Regions from separate parts of the Streptomyces sp. NPDC058758 genome, predicted to be linked through region 1. Evidence: riboswitches for the same ligand, from Rfam matches in the RefSeq annotation. Region 1 holds a riboswitch; each other region holds the start of a gene.

The links. A riboswitch is a leader RNA that binds a small molecule or an ion and turns the genes downstream of it on or off. The one in region 1 is predicted to bind cyclic di-AMP.
Positions count from the first base shown of each region.
Region 2: it holds a riboswitch for cyclic di-AMP, as region 1 does, so the genes downstream of both, ACFW6A_RS33975 (M23 family metallopeptidase) here and ACFW6A_RS06770 (transglycosylase family protein) in region 1, are expected to answer to the same signal.
Region 3: it holds a riboswitch for cyclic di-AMP, as region 1 does, so the genes downstream of both, ACFW6A_RS11240 (peptidoglycan DD-metalloendopeptidase family protein) here and ACFW6A_RS06770 (transglycosylase family protein) in region 1, are expected to answer to the same signal.

Region 1 covers NZ_JBHYPS010000004.1:54,523-59,836, forward strand. Annotated here, with positions in the region: gene ACFW6A_RS06755 (DUF501 domain-containing protein) at 1-104, opposite strand, end outside; gene ACFW6A_RS06760 (septum formation initiator family protein) at 127-597, opposite strand; gene eno (phosphopyruvate hydratase) at 701-1,987, opposite strand; gene ACFW6A_RS06770 (transglycosylase family protein) at 2,276-3,004, opposite strand; cyclic di-AMP (ydaO/yuaA leader) riboswitch at 3,009-3,185, opposite strand; gene ACFW6A_RS06775 (transglycosylase family protein) at 3,450-4,583, opposite strand; gene ACFW6A_RS06780 (cytochrome P450) at 4,726-5,314, opposite strand, start outside.
Region 2 covers NZ_JBHYPS010000045.1:31,135-36,448, reverse strand. Annotated here, with positions in the region: gene ACFW6A_RS33985 (HPr family phosphocarrier protein) at 1-158, shown strand, start outside; gene ACFW6A_RS33980 (GntR family transcriptional regulator) at 312-995, opposite strand; gene ACFW6A_RS33975 (M23 family metallopeptidase) at 1,189-1,959, opposite strand; cyclic di-AMP (ydaO/yuaA leader) riboswitch at 1,968-2,128, opposite strand; gene ACFW6A_RS33970 (M16 family metallopeptidase) at 2,327-3,691, opposite strand; gene ACFW6A_RS33965 (pitrilysin family protein) at 3,718-5,070, opposite strand; gene ACFW6A_RS33960 (DNA topoisomerase IV subunit A) at 5,253-5,314, shown strand, end outside.
Region 3 covers NZ_JBHYPS010000006.1:295,538-300,851, reverse strand. Annotated here, with positions in the region: gene ACFW6A_RS11255 (STM4012 family radical SAM protein) at 1-498, shown strand, start outside; gene ACFW6A_RS11250 (STM4011 family radical SAM protein) at 508-1,371, shown strand; gene ACFW6A_RS11245 (SGNH/GDSL hydrolase family protein) at 1,358-2,170, opposite strand; gene ACFW6A_RS11240 (peptidoglycan DD-metalloendopeptidase family protein) at 2,331-3,302, opposite strand; cyclic di-AMP (ydaO/yuaA leader) riboswitch at 3,307-3,464, opposite strand; gene ACFW6A_RS11235 (tyrosine-protein phosphatase) at 3,857-4,678, shown strand; gene ACFW6A_RS11230 (DUF6126 family protein) at 4,703-4,876, opposite strand; gene ACFW6A_RS11225 (helix-turn-helix domain-containing protein) at 4,897-5,314, opposite strand, start outside.

The DNA of each region.
Region 1 (5,314 bases):
ATGGCGCGCAGGCCGCGCGGCGGCCGGCCCAGCTGGGCCTCGAAGGCGGCGACGTCCGCCTCGGTGGGCTCGGTGCGTTCGGTCTGCGGAGGGGGCGTTTCCATCGTGGATCCTGAGTCGGGTCGGTCAGTGGCGGTCGGCGTTGTCGACGCCGTCCCAGAGGTTGTCGTACCAGGGCCGGTCGGCCGTGCCCTGGTCGGCGCGGGGGCGGTCGGACGCCCCGGGGTCGTTCACGGTGAAGCCGGTCTCGCCGGGGAGCACGTAGTGGAGGTGCTCGCGGGCGAGGCGGCGGACGTAGGCCGGGTCCTGGAGGCGGGCCTTCTCGTCCCTCAGCTCCTCGACCCGCTGTGCCGCCTCGGCGGCCCTGCGCTCCTGTTCCTCGATCTCGCCCTGCTGGGAGACGTAGCTCCTTATGGGGTAGGCGAGGGCGACGACGAGGGAGCAGACGACCAGGGCGAGGAAGGCGGCGCGGCCGGTGAGCCGGGAGCGCCGGGCCTGGCGGCGGGTCTGGGAGCGGTAGACGCGGGCCGCGGTCTGCTCGCCGAGCAGCCTGATCCGGGTCGCGGTGGAGAACCGGTCCCCGTTCTTCACGGCCATGCGGTGTCGCCTCCCCTGGTCACACGTACGTCCCCGCACACGGTACGGGACCGGGTGCGGGGACGGACGGAACTGCGGTGCCGGGGCCGGTCGGCCCCCGCGATCAGCCCTTGAAGCGCGGGAAGGCGCTGCGGCCGGCGTAGACCGCGGCGTCGTCGAGGATCTCCTCGATGCGCAGCAGCTGGTTGTACTTGGCGACGCGCTCGGAGCGGGCCGGGGCGCCGGTCTTGATCTGGCCGCAGTTGGTGGCGACGGCGAGGTCGGCGATGGTGACGTCCTCGGTCTCGCCGGAGCGGTGGGACATCATGCACTTGAAGCCGTTGCGCTGGGCGAGCTCGACGGCGTCCAGGGTCTCGGTCAGCGAGCCGATCTGGTTGACCTTGACGAGCAGGGCGTTCGCGGACTTCTCCTCGATGCCGCGGGCCAGGCGCTCCGGGTTGGTGACGAAGAGGTCGTCGCCGACGAGCTGGACCTTGTCGCCGAGCTTCTCGGTGATGACGTTCCAGCCGGCCCAGTCGTCCTCGAACAGCGGGTCCTCGATGGAGACGAGCGGGTACGCGGAGACGAGCTCCTCGTAGTACTCCGTCATCTCGGCGGCGGAGCGCTCCTTGCCCTCGAAGAGGTACTTGCCGTCCTTGTAGAACTCGGAGGCGGCGACGTCCAGGGCGAGGGCGACGTCCTTGCCGGGCACGTAGCCGGCCTGCTTGATGGCCTCCAGGATGAGGTCGAGCGCCTCGCGGTTGGAGCCGAGGTTCGGGGCGAAGCCGCCCTCGTCGCCGAGGCCGGTGGAGAGGCCCTTGGTCTTCAGGACGGACTTGAGGGTGTGGTAGACCTCGGTGCCCCAGCGCAGCGCCTCGGAGAAGGACTCCGCGCCGATCGGGGCGATCATGAACTCCTGGATGTCGACGTTGGAGTCGGCGTGCGACCCGCCGTTGAGGATGTTCATCATCGGAACGGGCAGCAGGTGCGCGTTCGGGCCGCCCAGGTAGCGGAAGAGGGGGAGGTCGCTGGCCTCGGAGGCGGCGTGCGCGACGGCGAGGGAGACGCCGAGGATGGCGTTGGCGCCGAGCGACGACTTGTCCGGGGTGGCGTCCAGGTCGAACATGGCCTGGTCGATCAGGCGCTGCTCGGTGGCGTCGTAGCCGACGAGCTCCGGGCCGATCTGCTCGATGACGGCGAGGACGGCCTTCTCGACACCCTTGCCGAGGTAGCGGTTCTGGTCACCGTCGCGGAGCTCCAGGGCCTCGAACGCACCGGTGGAGGCACCGGACGGCACGGCAGCACGGCCGGTGCTGCCGTCGTCGAGGCCGACCTCGACCTCGACCGTGGGGTTGCCTCGGGAGTCCAGGATTTCCCGGGCTACGACGACGTCGATGGACGGCACGAGCATCTCCTTCTGGGATGTGACGCTAGGTGTGACGCATGGGTCGCAAGGTCTCGTTCGCCTTGCGACAAGAGCCTAACCGGCTCGGGCGCTCCGGCCAGCCGACCGCCCGTCCCCTGGGACGAAAAAGGGCCCAAGAGCACGCAGTGGGGGACGAAAGACCCGGGATCTACTGGACGGTAACGGCAGAACCCCGGTTCCGGGCCCCCGGGGGGAGGGCTCGGGACCGGGGTGGTCACCGCGGGAGGGTCGTCGGGCACCGGTGAGCCGCCGGACTCACGGGTGCCGCGGGGCTCACTTCAGGTGGAGCTGCTGGCCCGGGTAGATCAGGTCGGCGTTCTCGACGACGTCCTTGTTGAGCTCGAAGAGCTTCGCCCAGCCGCCCTGGACGCCCTGCGCCGCGGCGATCTTGCTGAGGGTGTCGCCGGCCGTGACCTTGTACTCGCCGTCGCCCTTCTTGACCGTCTTGCCGGTCGGGGTGGTGACGGTCTTCTTGGCGGCGGCCTTCGGAGCGGCCTGGACGCTCCGCTTCGGGGCCTGGCGCTGCTCGCTGCGGTTGGCGGGCTGCTCGGCGGTGCGCTTCGGGGCGCTCTGCTGCTGCGGGGCGCTCTGCTGCGGGGCGGCAGCCTCGGCGGAGCCGCCGTCGTACGAGGCACCGGAGAGGCCCACGCCGCAGCTCGGCCACGCGCCCTTGCCCTGGCCCGCGAGGACCTTCTCGGCGACGGCGATCTGCTGCGACTTGCTGGCCTGGTTGGCGGTGGGGGCGTAGGCGGTGCCGCCGTACGCGGCCCAGGTGGAGGCCGAGAACTGGAGGCCGCCGTAGTAGCCGTTGCCGGTGTTGATCGACCAGTTGCCGCCGGACTCGCACTGGGCGACGCGGTCCCACTCGGAGGCGGTGGCGGCCGAGGCGGTGCCGGCGGCCATCAGCGGGGCGGCGACGGCCGCACCGGTGACGCCGACGAGGGCGACGACGCGGGTGGCCTTGGAGGGACGACGACGCTTGCCCGTGCCGGAGAACAGCATGGAGTTTCCTCTTCTACCGACGCCTGTGAGGTGAGCTGTCGGGTTCGGGCCGGAAGAGTTCGCCCGGCCGCGCGTCCTTGCGCGCGGCTTCACCCCTAGCCGGTCGTCGGCCGTCCGTCTCGACGGCCGGGACCGGCGCAAACCTTGGGTCCCCCACTCCTGCCTGCGGCGCTTTCGCGACGACAGTTCCCGACGGCCGACGGCAGGACTCGGCGTTTCGGTCGACGGGGCCCGCGGTGGCGAGCGGTCACGACCGTAGACACACAGGTGCTCGAAGTTCAAAGAGGCTCACGACGGACAAAACGCCCTTACTTGCACACCGTCAGACCTCGTTTGCGCAGGTGAGGCCTGACGGGAGCAAAGTTTGCGGACGTGACACGCCAGTTGGGACGAAGAGACCCATGTCTCACTTTCCCAAAATCGGACATACGCCCCTGAAACGTCCTCACTTCTCCAGCGGAGGGGTCGTCAACTCAAGGCTCTGACCAGGGATGATGAGGTCAGGATCGGCTCCGACCGTCTGGCGGTTGGCGTCATAGAGGGCGTCCCAGCCGCCGGCAAGATCGTTCTCCTGCGCAATCTCCGACAGGCTGTCACCCGGCCGCACGGTGTAGGCGTCACTTGCGTCCGACTTGAAGGGGGTTGAGGAGACCTTGTCCGATGCTGCGGCATGACGACCGGATTCCGCACTGGTGTCCGTTACGCCGGTTTCCTCCGGTGCCGCCTCGCCCCGGTGCTTGCCGGTGCCGGTCGTGGCCGACGGCGCGTCAGCCCCGTCCGTACCGGGGGTCACGGGGGTGGTGGGCGCCAGGGGGGTCTCCGAGGCGTCCGGAGGCGTGACGGGGGTTCCGGGCGTGCCGGGCGTCACCGGGGTGCCCGTGGAGGCGTCCGGAGCGGTCGGGGCGGTGCTGCCGGGAGCGGTCGGGGCGGTGCCCGCCGCCGGCGGCGTGGCCGTGCCCGTGCCCGTGGGGGCCGGGGTCGTGGCGGAGCCGGTGGGGGCGGCGGGCTTCGCCGGGGCGGTGGTGGTCTCCGCCTCCTCCGCGGCCTTCTCCGCCTTCTCCCGCACACCGGGGGCGTGCCCGGCCCCGGCATCCCGCTCCGGCGCCGTGGCGACGGCCGTGCCGCCGGTCCGGTTCGACTCGGGCGCCACTCCGCCCTCGTCCTCCTGCTGGACGGCGGGGCCCGGCTGGACGCCGGTGGCCACGCCGTCGTTCTCCAGGCCCGCGATGGGGGCGCAGGTGGCCCAGTCGGTGCTGCCGGAGGCGAGCGCCTCGTCGGCGATCGCGATCTGCTGGGCGCGGCTGGCGAGGTCCGGGCTGGGGGCGTACGCGAGTCCGCCGTGGCGCTCCCACGCCTCCTGGGTCATCTGGAGGCCGCCGTACGCGCCGTTGCCGAAGTTGGCGCTCCACTGGCCGCCGGACTCGCAGGCGGCGACCCGGTCCCAGGTGGCCGCGTCGGCGGCGGAGGCGGAGCCGGTGGCGAGCAGCGGCAGCGCCAGGGCGGATCCGGTCACTCCGGCGGTGACGACGATCGCGGGAGCCTGGCGGGGTCGACGGTGTCGTCCGTTTCCGGAAAGCATGTCGGGGCCTTTCGCGTGACGGCGGGGACTGCGGGGACGGCCGGGGTGGGGCCGAACGTTGGCGCGAACGTAGCCGCATTCGAACGTCCGTCACAAGTCGATGGCTTCGCGATCACGCGAAGATCACATTTCTGACGCGACGTCACCCTTCCCGCGGGGGTGCGGAAGGGGTGAACTCCACCGGAAGCGTGCGCAATCCCCTCATGATGAGCCCGCCGCGCCACCGGAGTTCGTCCGGATCGGCGCCAAGTCGCAGGTCCGGCAGACGGGTCAGCAGGGTGGCGAGCGCGGTCTGCCCCTCCAGGCGGGCGAGCGGCGCGCCCAGGCAGTAGTGGATGCCGTGGCCGTACCCGAGGTGCTGGTTGTCGCCGCGGGCGAGGTCGAGGGTGTCCGGGGCGCCGAAGCGGTCCGGGTCTCGGTCGGCCGCCGCGAGCACCACGAGGACCGGGTCGCCGGCCGGGATCGCCTGCCCGCCGATCGTGAGGGCGGTCGTCGCGTACCGCCAGGTCGCCAGCTCGACCGGCCCGTCGTAGCGGAGCAGCTCCTCGACGCCGGTCTCCAGGAGGCCGGTCTCCCCGGCGGCGAGCGAGGCCTGGAGGAGGGCGCGCTGCTCCGGGTTCCGCAGCAGCGCGTAGGTGCCGTTGCCGATCAGGTTGATGGTCGTCTCGAAGCCGGCGAAGAGCAGCACGAAGCACATGGCGACGGCCTCGGCCTCGGTGAGGTGGTCGCCG
Region 2 (5,314 bases), on a different contig from region 1:
CGGTCAACGCCGCGTCGATGCTCGCGGTGCTCGGCCTGGGCGCGCAGGGCGGCGAGGAGATCGTGCTCGCTTCGGACGCCGAGGGTGCCGAGGCCGCGCTGGAGCGCCTCGCCAAGCTGGTGGCCGAGGGCCTCGACGAGCTTCCCGAGACGGTCTGACCGGCGGGTCGATCCACGTCTTCTCGGTACGGCCGTGTTCCCGGAATTCCCGGCGGACACGGCCGTCCGGCATTTCCGGAGCCGTCCCGTTTTCTTTTTCGGGCAGCACGGAGGACGCCTCCGAATAGCTATTCTTTGTATACGGTGTCCGTGTTAATTCCGGGCACTCGCCGTGTTGACGGCATGTTGCGAAACCCTCACACGGCCCCGCTCGGGCCTTTTCAGCCGGTGCAGCGGGAGCGCGCGCTCGGCGTGCAGGGCGGTGAGCGCGCGGGCCCGCTCGGCGTCCCCGCGCGCGACGGCGTCGACGATCGCCCCGTGCTCGGCCCAGACGTCCACCGGCCGGTCCGGCAGGTCCACCGCGTACATCCAGGCGATCTTGTGGCGCAGCTGGGTGAGCAGCGCGGCGAGCGCCGGGCTGCCGGAGGCCTGCGCGAGGGTCTCGTGGAACCAGCCGCCGAGCGCCCTGAGGTCCTCGCCCTGCCCCCGGCGGGCCCGCTCCTGCCCCAGCCTGACCAGGCCGCGGAGCACCTTGAGGTGGGCGTCGGTGCGCCGCTGGGCGGCCCGGGCGGCGCCGAGCGGTTCGAGCAGCGCCCGTACGTCGAGGAGGTCGGCGGCCTCCTGTTCGGTGGGTTCGGCGACCTGGGCGCCCGCGTGGCGGCGGCTGACGACGAAGCCCTCGGACTCCAGGGTGCGCAGGGCCTCGCGGACCGGGACGCGGGAGACGCCGTAGCGGCGGGCGAGCTGGTCCTCGGTCAGCCGGCCGCCGCGCTCGAAGATCCCCGAGACGATGTCGTCCCGGATCGCCGTGCATACCGATTGCGCGGGAACCCGCATGTCCGACCTCCGCTTTCGCTCCGCGTGCACCGAATTCGAGCGGCGCTGTTTCCGCGACTCTATTGCAGTGTGCCGGAAATTCCGATGCCCCCTCGGAATTCGTCCTCCCCCGGGCGGCGGTCGCGCCGGTCCCCGGGCGACGAAAAGGCCCCGGCTCGGGGGAGCCGGGGCCTTTCCTGGGCGGGGTGGCGGGTCAGAGGCTGACGCCGCGGGCGCGCAGGTACGCGACGGGGTTGATGTCGGAGCCGTACTCGGCGGTGGTCCGGGCCTCGAAGTGGAGGTGCGGGCCGGTCGAGTTGCCGGTCGAGCCGGAGACGCCTATCTGCTGGCCGGGCTCGACGGACTGGCCGACGTAGACGCCGATGGACGACAGGTGGCCGTACTGGGTGTACGTGCCGTCGTTCATCCGGATCACGATGTTGTTGCCGTACGCGCCGCCCCAGCCGGCCTCGACGACGGTGCCGGAGCCGACGGAGACGACCGAGCTGCCGTAGGCGGCGTGGAAGTCGACGCCGGAGTGGCTGCCGGAGGACCAGAGGGAGCCGCCGGTCTTGTAGCCGGTGGAGACGTACGAGCCGGCGACCGGGAGGTTGAAGGAGGCGAGGCGGCGGCGCTCGGCCTCGCGGGCCGCGCGCTCCTTGGCCTCGCGGATCTCCTGGGCGCGGGCCTCGGCCTTGCGCTTCGCCTCGGCGCGCGCCTTGGCCCGGGCCTCGGCCTCGGCGGCCTCCCGCTCCTGGGCGGCGGCCTGCGCGCTGACCTGGTCGGCGAGGGACTCGTCGGCGATCACCTGGGTGAGGCCGGTGTCCTCGGCGGAGCGGTTGTCCGTGTCGGCGGCGAGCGCCGGGGAGGCGAGGGTGCCGACGACGCCGGTGGTGGCGAGGGCGGCCACGCCGGCGATGCCGGCGCTGCGGCGAGCCAGTCGGCTCGCACCACGGTGCTTCCCGGTGGCACGGGTGAACGCCAAGACGGTTCCTTTCCTTCCTTCTCGCCTACCGGGTTAGCTGACGGGTTCGGAGCAGGAAGGTCTCCTACGGGCCCCTCCGCGTGGCGAAGGCGTCCGATTCACCCCAGGGACTGCGTGGGTCCCCGGCTCCCCTGGCTCGCGCCTGACGGGGACTCGGCGATGCTGTCCGGGTGCCGCGGGTGCGGCGCGTGCGTCGGGTCGGACAGACGGACCGACGCTAGGCCGGACGGATCTCAATCGCCAAACAGACTCGCCCATTTGTAAGACATGCCACAGGGCATACGATCATCCTTGTCTCCATAACGGACAAAGCGGAGGTCGCCGGCGCTTCCGCGCATCGGGGACCTCCGCCGGAGCCGACGGCGGGTCAGCTCACCACGGTCACCTCGCCGATGCCGAGGGCCCGCACGGGCTCCTCGATCTGCGCCGCGTCGCCCACCAGGACGGTGACGAGCCGGTCCACCGGGAAGGCGCTGACGACCGCGGCCGTGGCCTCGACCGTGCCGGTCTCGGCCAGCCGCGCGTACAGCCGGGCCTGGTAGTCGTCCGGGAGGTGCTGCTCGACCTGGTCGGACAGCGTCGCGGCGACCGAGGCCGCGGTCTCGTACTTGAGCGGGGCCACGCCCACCAGGTTCTGCACCGCGACGTCCCGCTCGGCGTCGGTCAGACCGCCCTCGGCCAGGGTCCTGAGCACCTTCCACAGGTCGTCCAGGGCCGGGCCGGTGTTGGGGGTGTCGACCGAGCCGCTGATCGCGAGCATCGAGGCGCCGTGCCCCTCGCCGTCCGAGCGGAGCACCTGCCCGAAGGCGCGCACGCCGTACGTGTACCCCTTCTCCTCGCGCAGGACGGCGTCCAGACGCGACGTCAGGGTGCCGCCGAGGCAGTAGACGCCGAGGACCTGCGCGGCCCAGACGGCGTCGTGGCGGTCGGGGCCGATCCGGCCGATGAGCAGCTGGGTCTGGACGGCCCCGGGGCGGTCGACGATGACGACCCGTCCGGTGTCGTCGGCGGTGATCGGCGGCATCGGGCGCGGCGCGGCCGGCTTGCCGGTCCAGCCGCCGAGGGTCTCGGCGAGGACCTCGTCGAGGTCGACGCCGGTGAGGTCGCCGACGACGACCGCCGTGGCGGCGGCGGGCCGCACGTGCGCGTCGTAGAAGGCGCGGACGGCCTCGGCGTCGATGGCCTCCACCGTCTCCTTGGTGCCCTGGCGGGGCCGGGACATCCGGGAGGTGGCCGGGAACAGCTCCTTGTAGAGCTGCTTGGCCGCGCGCCGGCTGGGGTTGGCCGCCTCGTGCGGGATCTCGTCGAGGCGGTTGTCCACCAGGCGCTTGACCTCGTCGGCGTCGAAGGCCGGGGAGATCAGCGCCTCGGCGACCAGCCCGAGCGCCTTGCGGAGCCGGGAGACCGGCACCTCCAGGGAGACCCGGACGCCGGGGTGGTCCGCGTGCGCGTCGAGGGTGGCACCGCAGCGCTCCAGCTCGGCCGCGAACTCCTCGGCGCCGCGCTCGGTGGTCCCCTCGGAGAGGGCGCGCGCCATGATGGTGGCGACGCCGTCGAGCCCCTCGGGCTCGGCGTCCAGCGGCGCGTCGACGAAGATCTCGACGGCGACGACCTGCTGGCCGGGGCGGTGGCAGCGCAGCACGGTCAGGCCGTTGTCGAGCGCGCCGCGCTCGGGGGCCGGGAAGGCCCACGGCCTGGCCGCGCCGGCCTGCGGCTGCGGGTGGAACTCCATGCTGGTCAGAGACACGGCGGCGTCGGTCACTGGTCCGCTCCCTCTTCCTCGTCGCTGTTCTCGTCGGCTTCCGGGCCCTCCGCGGGCTCGTAGACCAGCACCGCGCGGTTGTCCGGGCGCAGCCGGGCCGCGGCCACCTCGCGCACCTCGTCGGCGGTGACGGCGAGGACGCGGTCGACCGCGGTCAGGGCGAGCTGCGGGTCGCCGAACAGCACGGCGAAGCGGCACAGTTCGTCGGCGCGGCCGGCCACGGTGCCGAGCCGGTCGAGCCACTCGCGCTCCAGCTGGGCCTGGGCGCGCTCCATCTCCTCCGCGGTCGGGCCCTCGGCGGCGAAGCGGGCGAGCTCCTCGTCGACGGCCGCCTCGATGGCGGGGACCTCGACGCCGCCGGAGGTCTTCACGTCCAGCCAGCCGAGGGAGGGGGCGCCGGCGAGCCGGAGCAGGCCGAAGCCGGCGGCGACGGCGGTGCGGTCGCGGCGGACCAGCCGGTTGTGCAGGCGGGAGGACTCGCCGCCGCCGAGCACGGTGAGGGCGAGGTCGGCGGCGTCGCACGCGCGCGTGCCGTCCTCCGGCAGCCGGTAGGCGGCCATCAGGGCGCGGGCCGGGACGTCCTCGACGACGACCTCGCGCAGCTGCTCGCCGATGACCTCGGGCAGGGCGCCGTCGCGCGGGGCGGGCTTGCCGTCGTGGCCGGGGATGGAGCCGAAGTACTTCTCGACCCAGGCGAGCGTCTGCTCCGGGTCGATGTCGCCGACGACCGACAGGACCGCGTTGTTGGGCGCGTAGTAGGTGCGGAAGAAGGCCCGCGCGTCCTCCAGGGTGGCCGCGTCCAGGTCCGCCATCGAGCCGATGGGGGTGTGGTGGTACGGGTGGCCCTCGGGGTACGCGAGCGCGGTGAGCTTCTCGAAGGCGGTGCCGTACGGCACGTTGTCGTACCGCTGGCGGCGCTCGTTCTTCACGACGTCGCGCTGGTTCTCCATCGACTCGTCGTCGAGGGCGGCGAGCAGCGAGCCCATCCGGTCGGCCTCCAGCCAGAGCGCGAGCTCCAGCTGGTGGGCCGGCATGGTCTCGAAGTAGTTGGTGCGCTCGAAGCTGGTCGTGCCGTTGAGCGAGCCGCCGGCCCCCTGCACCAGCTCGAAGTGGCCGTTCCCGTGCACCTGCTTCGAGCCCTGGAACATCAGGTGCTCGAAGAGGTGGGCGAGGCCCGTGCGGCCCTCGACCTCGTGGCGCGAGCCGACGTCGTACCAGAGGCAGACCGCGGCGACCGGGGTCAGGTGGTCCTCGGAGAGGACCACCCTCAGGCCGTTCGCCAGCCGGTGCTCGGTCGCTGTCAGGCCGCCGGAGCCGGCCTCGGCCGTGGCCGTGTGACCCATGGGCATGTACGTCCCTTCGATCGCGATCTGAAAAGTCCTGCCACTGTATGCAAGCGCGCCGACACCTGGCGAAGTTCCCGGACCCCGGAGATGTCCCTCGTCCGGGTCGCGGTCCGCGTTGTCGGTGGCACGGTCCACAATGGTCCGCGTCAGACTCAAGCTTTGCCGGAGAAGGAGCCGCAGCCGCGATGGCCCGCCGCAGCACGAAGACACCGCCGCCGGACGACGCGTACGAGGAGAGGATCCTCGA
Region 3 (5,314 bases), on a different contig from region 1:
TCGATGCGGATGTTCCGGCGGTCCGGCGCGGCCCCGGCCGGTCCGGACGACCACGCCTGCCAGACGGACGGCATGATCGGCCTGGGCTGCGGCGCCCGCTCGTACACGGCCGCGCTGCACTACTCCTTCGACTACGCGGTCGACATGCGGGAGATCCGGTCGATCGTCGACGCCTACACGGAGACCCGGGACTTCTCCCGGGCCGAGGTGGGCCGGTGGGTGGACGGGTCGGAGGCGCGCCGCCGCCACCTCCTCCAGTCGCTGCTCCAGGCGGAGGGCATGGAACTCGCCGGGTACGAGGAGCGGTTCGGGTCCTCGGCGCACGAGGACTTCGGCGCGGAGCTCGGCCGGTTCGCGGAGCGCGGCTGGCTGGACGCGACGGCGCCGGAGGGACTGCTGAGGCTGTCGGCGGAGGGGCTCGCGCACTCGGACGGGCTCGGTCCCGAGCTGTTCTCCCCGGCCGTGCGGGCCGCGATGGCCGCGTACGAGCCGAAGTAGGGGCGGGCCGTGGACCTGACGCTGCTGTACCGGGGGCCGCTCGCGTCCTGCGACTACGACTGCCCGTACTGCCCCTTCGCCAAGCGCCGGGACTCCCCGGAGACGCTGCGCGCGGACCGGGCGGCGCTGGAGCGGTTCGCCGGCTGGGCGGCGGGGCGGACCGGGGACCGGCTGCGGATCCTCTTCACCCCCTGGGGCGAGGGCCTGGTCCGCTCCTGGTACCGGCGGGCGCTGGTGGAGCTGTCGCGGCTGCCGCACGTGGAGCGGGTGGCGATCCAGACCAACCTGAGCTGCCGGACCTCGTGGCTGGACGGGGCGGACCTCGGATCGCTGGCCCTGTGGTGCACGTACCACCCCGGCCAGACGCCGTACGACCGCTTCCTCGGCAAGGCGCTCGACCTGGCGGCCCGGGGCGTCCGGTTCAGCGTGGGCGTGGTGGGCCTGCCCGAGCACCACGGGGAGGCGGTGCGGCTGCGGGCGGCGCTGCCGGACCACGTCTACCTGTGGGTGAACGCCGCCGAGGGGCACGCGTACACCGACGCGGAGGCGGCGGCCTGGACGGAGATCGACCCGCTCTTCGGCTACAGCCGGCATCCGCACCGCTCGGCGGGGCTGCCCTGCCGGACCGGCGAGTCGGTGGTGTCGGTGGACGGCGCCGGGACGGTGCGCCGCTGCCACTTCGTCCGGACCGAGCTGGGCAACCTGTACGACGGTTCGTACCGTGCCGCGCTGCGGCCGCGGGCCTGCCCGCTCGCCGTCTGCGACTGCCACATCGGCTACGTCCATCTGGAGACGCTGCCGCTGTACGACGTCTTCGCCGGCGGGGTCCTGGAGCGGATCCCCGCCGGCCGGACGGGTGCTACAGGGGCATGAGGTCGGGGCGCTTGGCCTCGACGTGGTCGCCGGAGCTCTCGCCGCGCAGCCGCCGCCCGATCCACGGCACCAGGTACTCGCGCGCCCAGTGGATGTCGTCGCGGCGGACCTCCAGCGGACCGCGGGCGGGCAGCGGGGGCCACGCCTGGTCCGGGTCGGCCGGCACCGGGAGGCCGAGGACCTGGGCGGCGCGCAGCGCGACCCGGGTGTGGCCCTCGGGCGAGAGGTGCAGCCGGTCGTCGTCCCAGGCGCGCCGGTCCTGGACGGACCGCAGCGACCACAGGTCGAGGACCGGGCAGTCGTAGCGGTCGGCGATGGCGCGGACGTGGGCCGTGTAGGTGGCGATCTTGCCGCGCAGGTGCTTGAGCACGGGCACGTCGCGCGTGTCGAAGCCGGTGGTCACCATGACGGTGCCGACGGCGGAGGTGAGGTCCCGCACGGCCCGCTCGAAGCGCTCGGCGACGTCGTCGGGGTCGGTGCCGGGGCGGATGATGTCGTTGCCGCCCGCGCAGAAGGTGACCAGGTCGGGGGCGAGCTCCTTCGCCCGGGGGACCTGCTCGGCCACGATCTGGTCGAGGAGGCGGCCGCGGACCGCCAGGTTGGCGTAGCGGAACTCCTCGTGGTCCGGCAGCTGGTCGGCGAGGAGCACCGCGAAGCGGTCCGCCCAGCCGACGTAGGTCCCGTCCGGTCCCGGGTCGCCGACGCCCTCGGTGAAGCTGTCACCGATCGCCGCGTACGACCCGAATCCCCCGACCGCCCCGAACACGTTCTTTTCTGTTGCTCTCGAATCGTCTGCCACGGAAGCACATCCTTCCTTTTCGGATGTGACCTACGCGACCGTAAGGAGGGGTTGACGGCGGGTGATATATGCCACCGATAAAGAGTTTGCCAAGCCGGAATAGGGCGAAGGCCCGGCACGGTGTGCCGGGCCTTCGCCCCGGGGCGTTACGCCGGACGGATCAGATCGAGACGCCGTGCTGGCGCAGGTAGGCCAGCGGGTCGACGTCCGAGCCGTAGCTCGGCGAGGTGCGGATCTCGAAGTGCAGGTGCGGGCCGGTCGAGTTGCCGGTGGAGCCGGAGAGGCCGATCTGCTGGCCGCCGCTCACCGACTGGCCGGCGGAGACGGCGAGGGAGGAGAGGTGGGCGTACTGCGAGTAGTTGCCGTCGGCGTGCTTGATGACGACCTCGTTGCCGTAGGCGCCGCTCCAGCCGGCGGAGACGACCGTGCCGGCGCCGACGGCGCGGACGGTGGTGCCGGAGGAGGCGATGAAGTCGGTGCCGGTGTGGTAGCCGGAGGACCACATGGCGCCGGCGGTGCGGTACGAGGTGGAGATGCCGCCGGCGACCGGGGCGACCCAGCCGGAGGAGGCGGCCTGCGCGGAGGAGCCGGAGGACTGGGCGGCGGCCGGGGCCGCGGCGCGCTCGGCGGAGCGCGAGGCGCGGGTCTGCTCACCGGCGGGCGCGGCCTTCTTCGTGGCCTTCGCCTTGGCCTTGGGGGCGGTCTGGGCGGGGGCGGCGGCCTTGGGGGCGGCCTTGGCGGTGTTCTTGCCGCCGAGGGTGAGCTTCATGCCCGGGAGGATGAGCGAGGGGTCCTCGCCCACGACCTGGCGGTTGTCGGCGTAGAGCTTCTGCCAGCCGCCGTCGACGTCGTGGTCGGCGGCGATCTTGGACAGGTAGTCGCCGGCGACGACGGAGTACGTCGTCGGGGCGGCGGTCTGCGCGGCCGGGGCGGCGGCGGCCTGGGCCCGGACCTGCGAGGCGGCGGTCACCACGGCGCCGGAGGCGGCGGCCGGGGCGGCCTGCTCGGCGGCGTGGGCGCCGGTGGCGCCGATGAGCGGCAGGGCGACGACGGCGCCACCGGTGCCGGCGGCGACGAGGCCACGGGTGAGGAAGGTGGACTTCTTGCGGCGGTGCTTACCGTTCGCGGGCATGGCGAATTCCTCTCCGGCGCCTGCGAGGTGAGCTGTCGGGTTCGGACTGGAGATGTCCGGCCGCGTTCTCACGCGGCTTCACCCCTAGCCGTCCTGCGTCGCGGGACCGGCGTACTTCCCTGGGTCCCCCGCTCCTGCCACGTCGGGATGGGATCGAATTCCGGGCGGTGGCAGGACTAGGCGGTCCGACCGGATTGACGGCGACGCTAGACGAGCGGGGTCGGCGCGAACAAGCCGCGGAATTCCCCGGGCATTCCGGGGCGATCTTCGGGCCCGGAATTCCGGTCACCCTCCGTCGATGACGGACCCTCGAATCCCTTTTCGGGGAGGGGGATTGGACCGGGCGGTCGGGCACGATCCGTCACTTCTATGACCCTGCTCACGCGGAGAATCCCATCTCCCCCTCAACCAGGGCGGCTTACGCCAAGTCACTCCAATACGGACAGATCGCCCATTACCGGTCAGGGGGGTGCGCCGCGCCCCGCGCGCCGGGATGATTGCGAGGGGAACCGATCCCGTCCCGGCCCCCCGAACGCCTACCCCCAGGAGCATCCGTGACGCAGCAGTTGCCGCAGGTCCAGCCCCTCGAACCCGGCGAGCCCGAGCTCGCGGAGGTCCGCAACTTCCGGGACGTGGGCGGCCTGCCGACGACCGACGGGCGGACGGTCCGGCCCGGCACCCTCTTCCGCAGCGGCCACCTCGCCGACGCCACCGAGTCCGACGCGGCCTTCCTCGCCGGCCTCGGCCTGCACACGATCTTCGACTTCCGCAACGCGGCGGACGCCAAGGTGGAGGGGCCGGACGTCGAGCTCCCGGGCGTGCGGAACGTGAACATACCCCTGAGCGACCCGGCCGACGGCAAGGAGTTCTGGCGGATGGTCCGCGAGGGCGACCTCGACACGCTGCGGGGCCTGCTGGGCGACGGCAGGGCGGCGGAGCGGATGACCTCCTCGTACCGCCGGATGGTCGTGGAGCGGACCGCCGAGCACAGCCGGGTCCTGCACGCGCTCGCCGAGGACTCCGTCCCGGCCCTTATGCACTGCGCGGCCGGCAAGGACCGCGCCGGGCTCTCCATCGCGATCACCCTGCTCGCGCTCGGCGTGGAGCGCGGCGCCATCGAGGCGGACTACGTGAAGTCCGACGCGCCGCACCGCCGCTACAAGGTGCGCCGCAGCTCCACCGCCCGGGACGCGATGGCGCCCGAGGTGATGGAGCTGCTGAGCCCGCTCTTCGACGCGCGGGTGGAGTACCTGCGGGCCGCCTTCGAGACGATCGACGCGACCTGGGGCTCCGTGGACGTCTACCTCGCGGAGGGGCTGAAGCTGGCGCCCGGCACCCGCGAGCGCCTGCGGGAGCGGTTCCTCACCGAGGGGTGAGCCCGCGCGTCCCGGCCGCGGCGGCTACTGGTTCTGGCCGCCGAGCATGAAGAGCAGGTAGAGGAACCCGGCGAAGAGGTGACCGGCGATCAGGTAGGCGAAGAGGCGGAGCACCAGCCCCTTGGGGAACTTCCCCTCGCCGCGCTCCTCGCCGGTGACCGGGGCGGACTTCTCGGACTTGACTGACTTCTCGGACATCTCGGCCAACCCTTCGGGGCTCAGCGGGAGTGCGGGGCGCCGCCGCCCAGGCACAGCTCGGCGGCGGGGCTCTGCAGGAGCGTGTGGACGAACAGCACCTCGGCGCCGGCGCGGCCGGCCGCGCCGATCCGGTGCGGGGTGAGGGAGTCGAAGTGCGCGCTGTCCCCCGGGTCGAGGAGGTGCACGGTCTCGCCGAGGGCGAGCCGGACCTGCCCTTCGAGGACGTGCAGCCACTCCTCGCCGGGGTGGACGCGCACGATGTCGGCCCGGGTGGCGTACGGCACGTGGACGCGCAGGCACTGCATGGCCCGGCCGGCGCCGCCGGCCTGCCGGTAGATCCAGCCGTCGGCCTCGACCGGGTCGGAGCGGTCGGCCCGGATCACCGGGTCGCGTTCGAGCGGGGTCTCCCCCAGCAGCTCGGCGACCGTCGTACCGTAG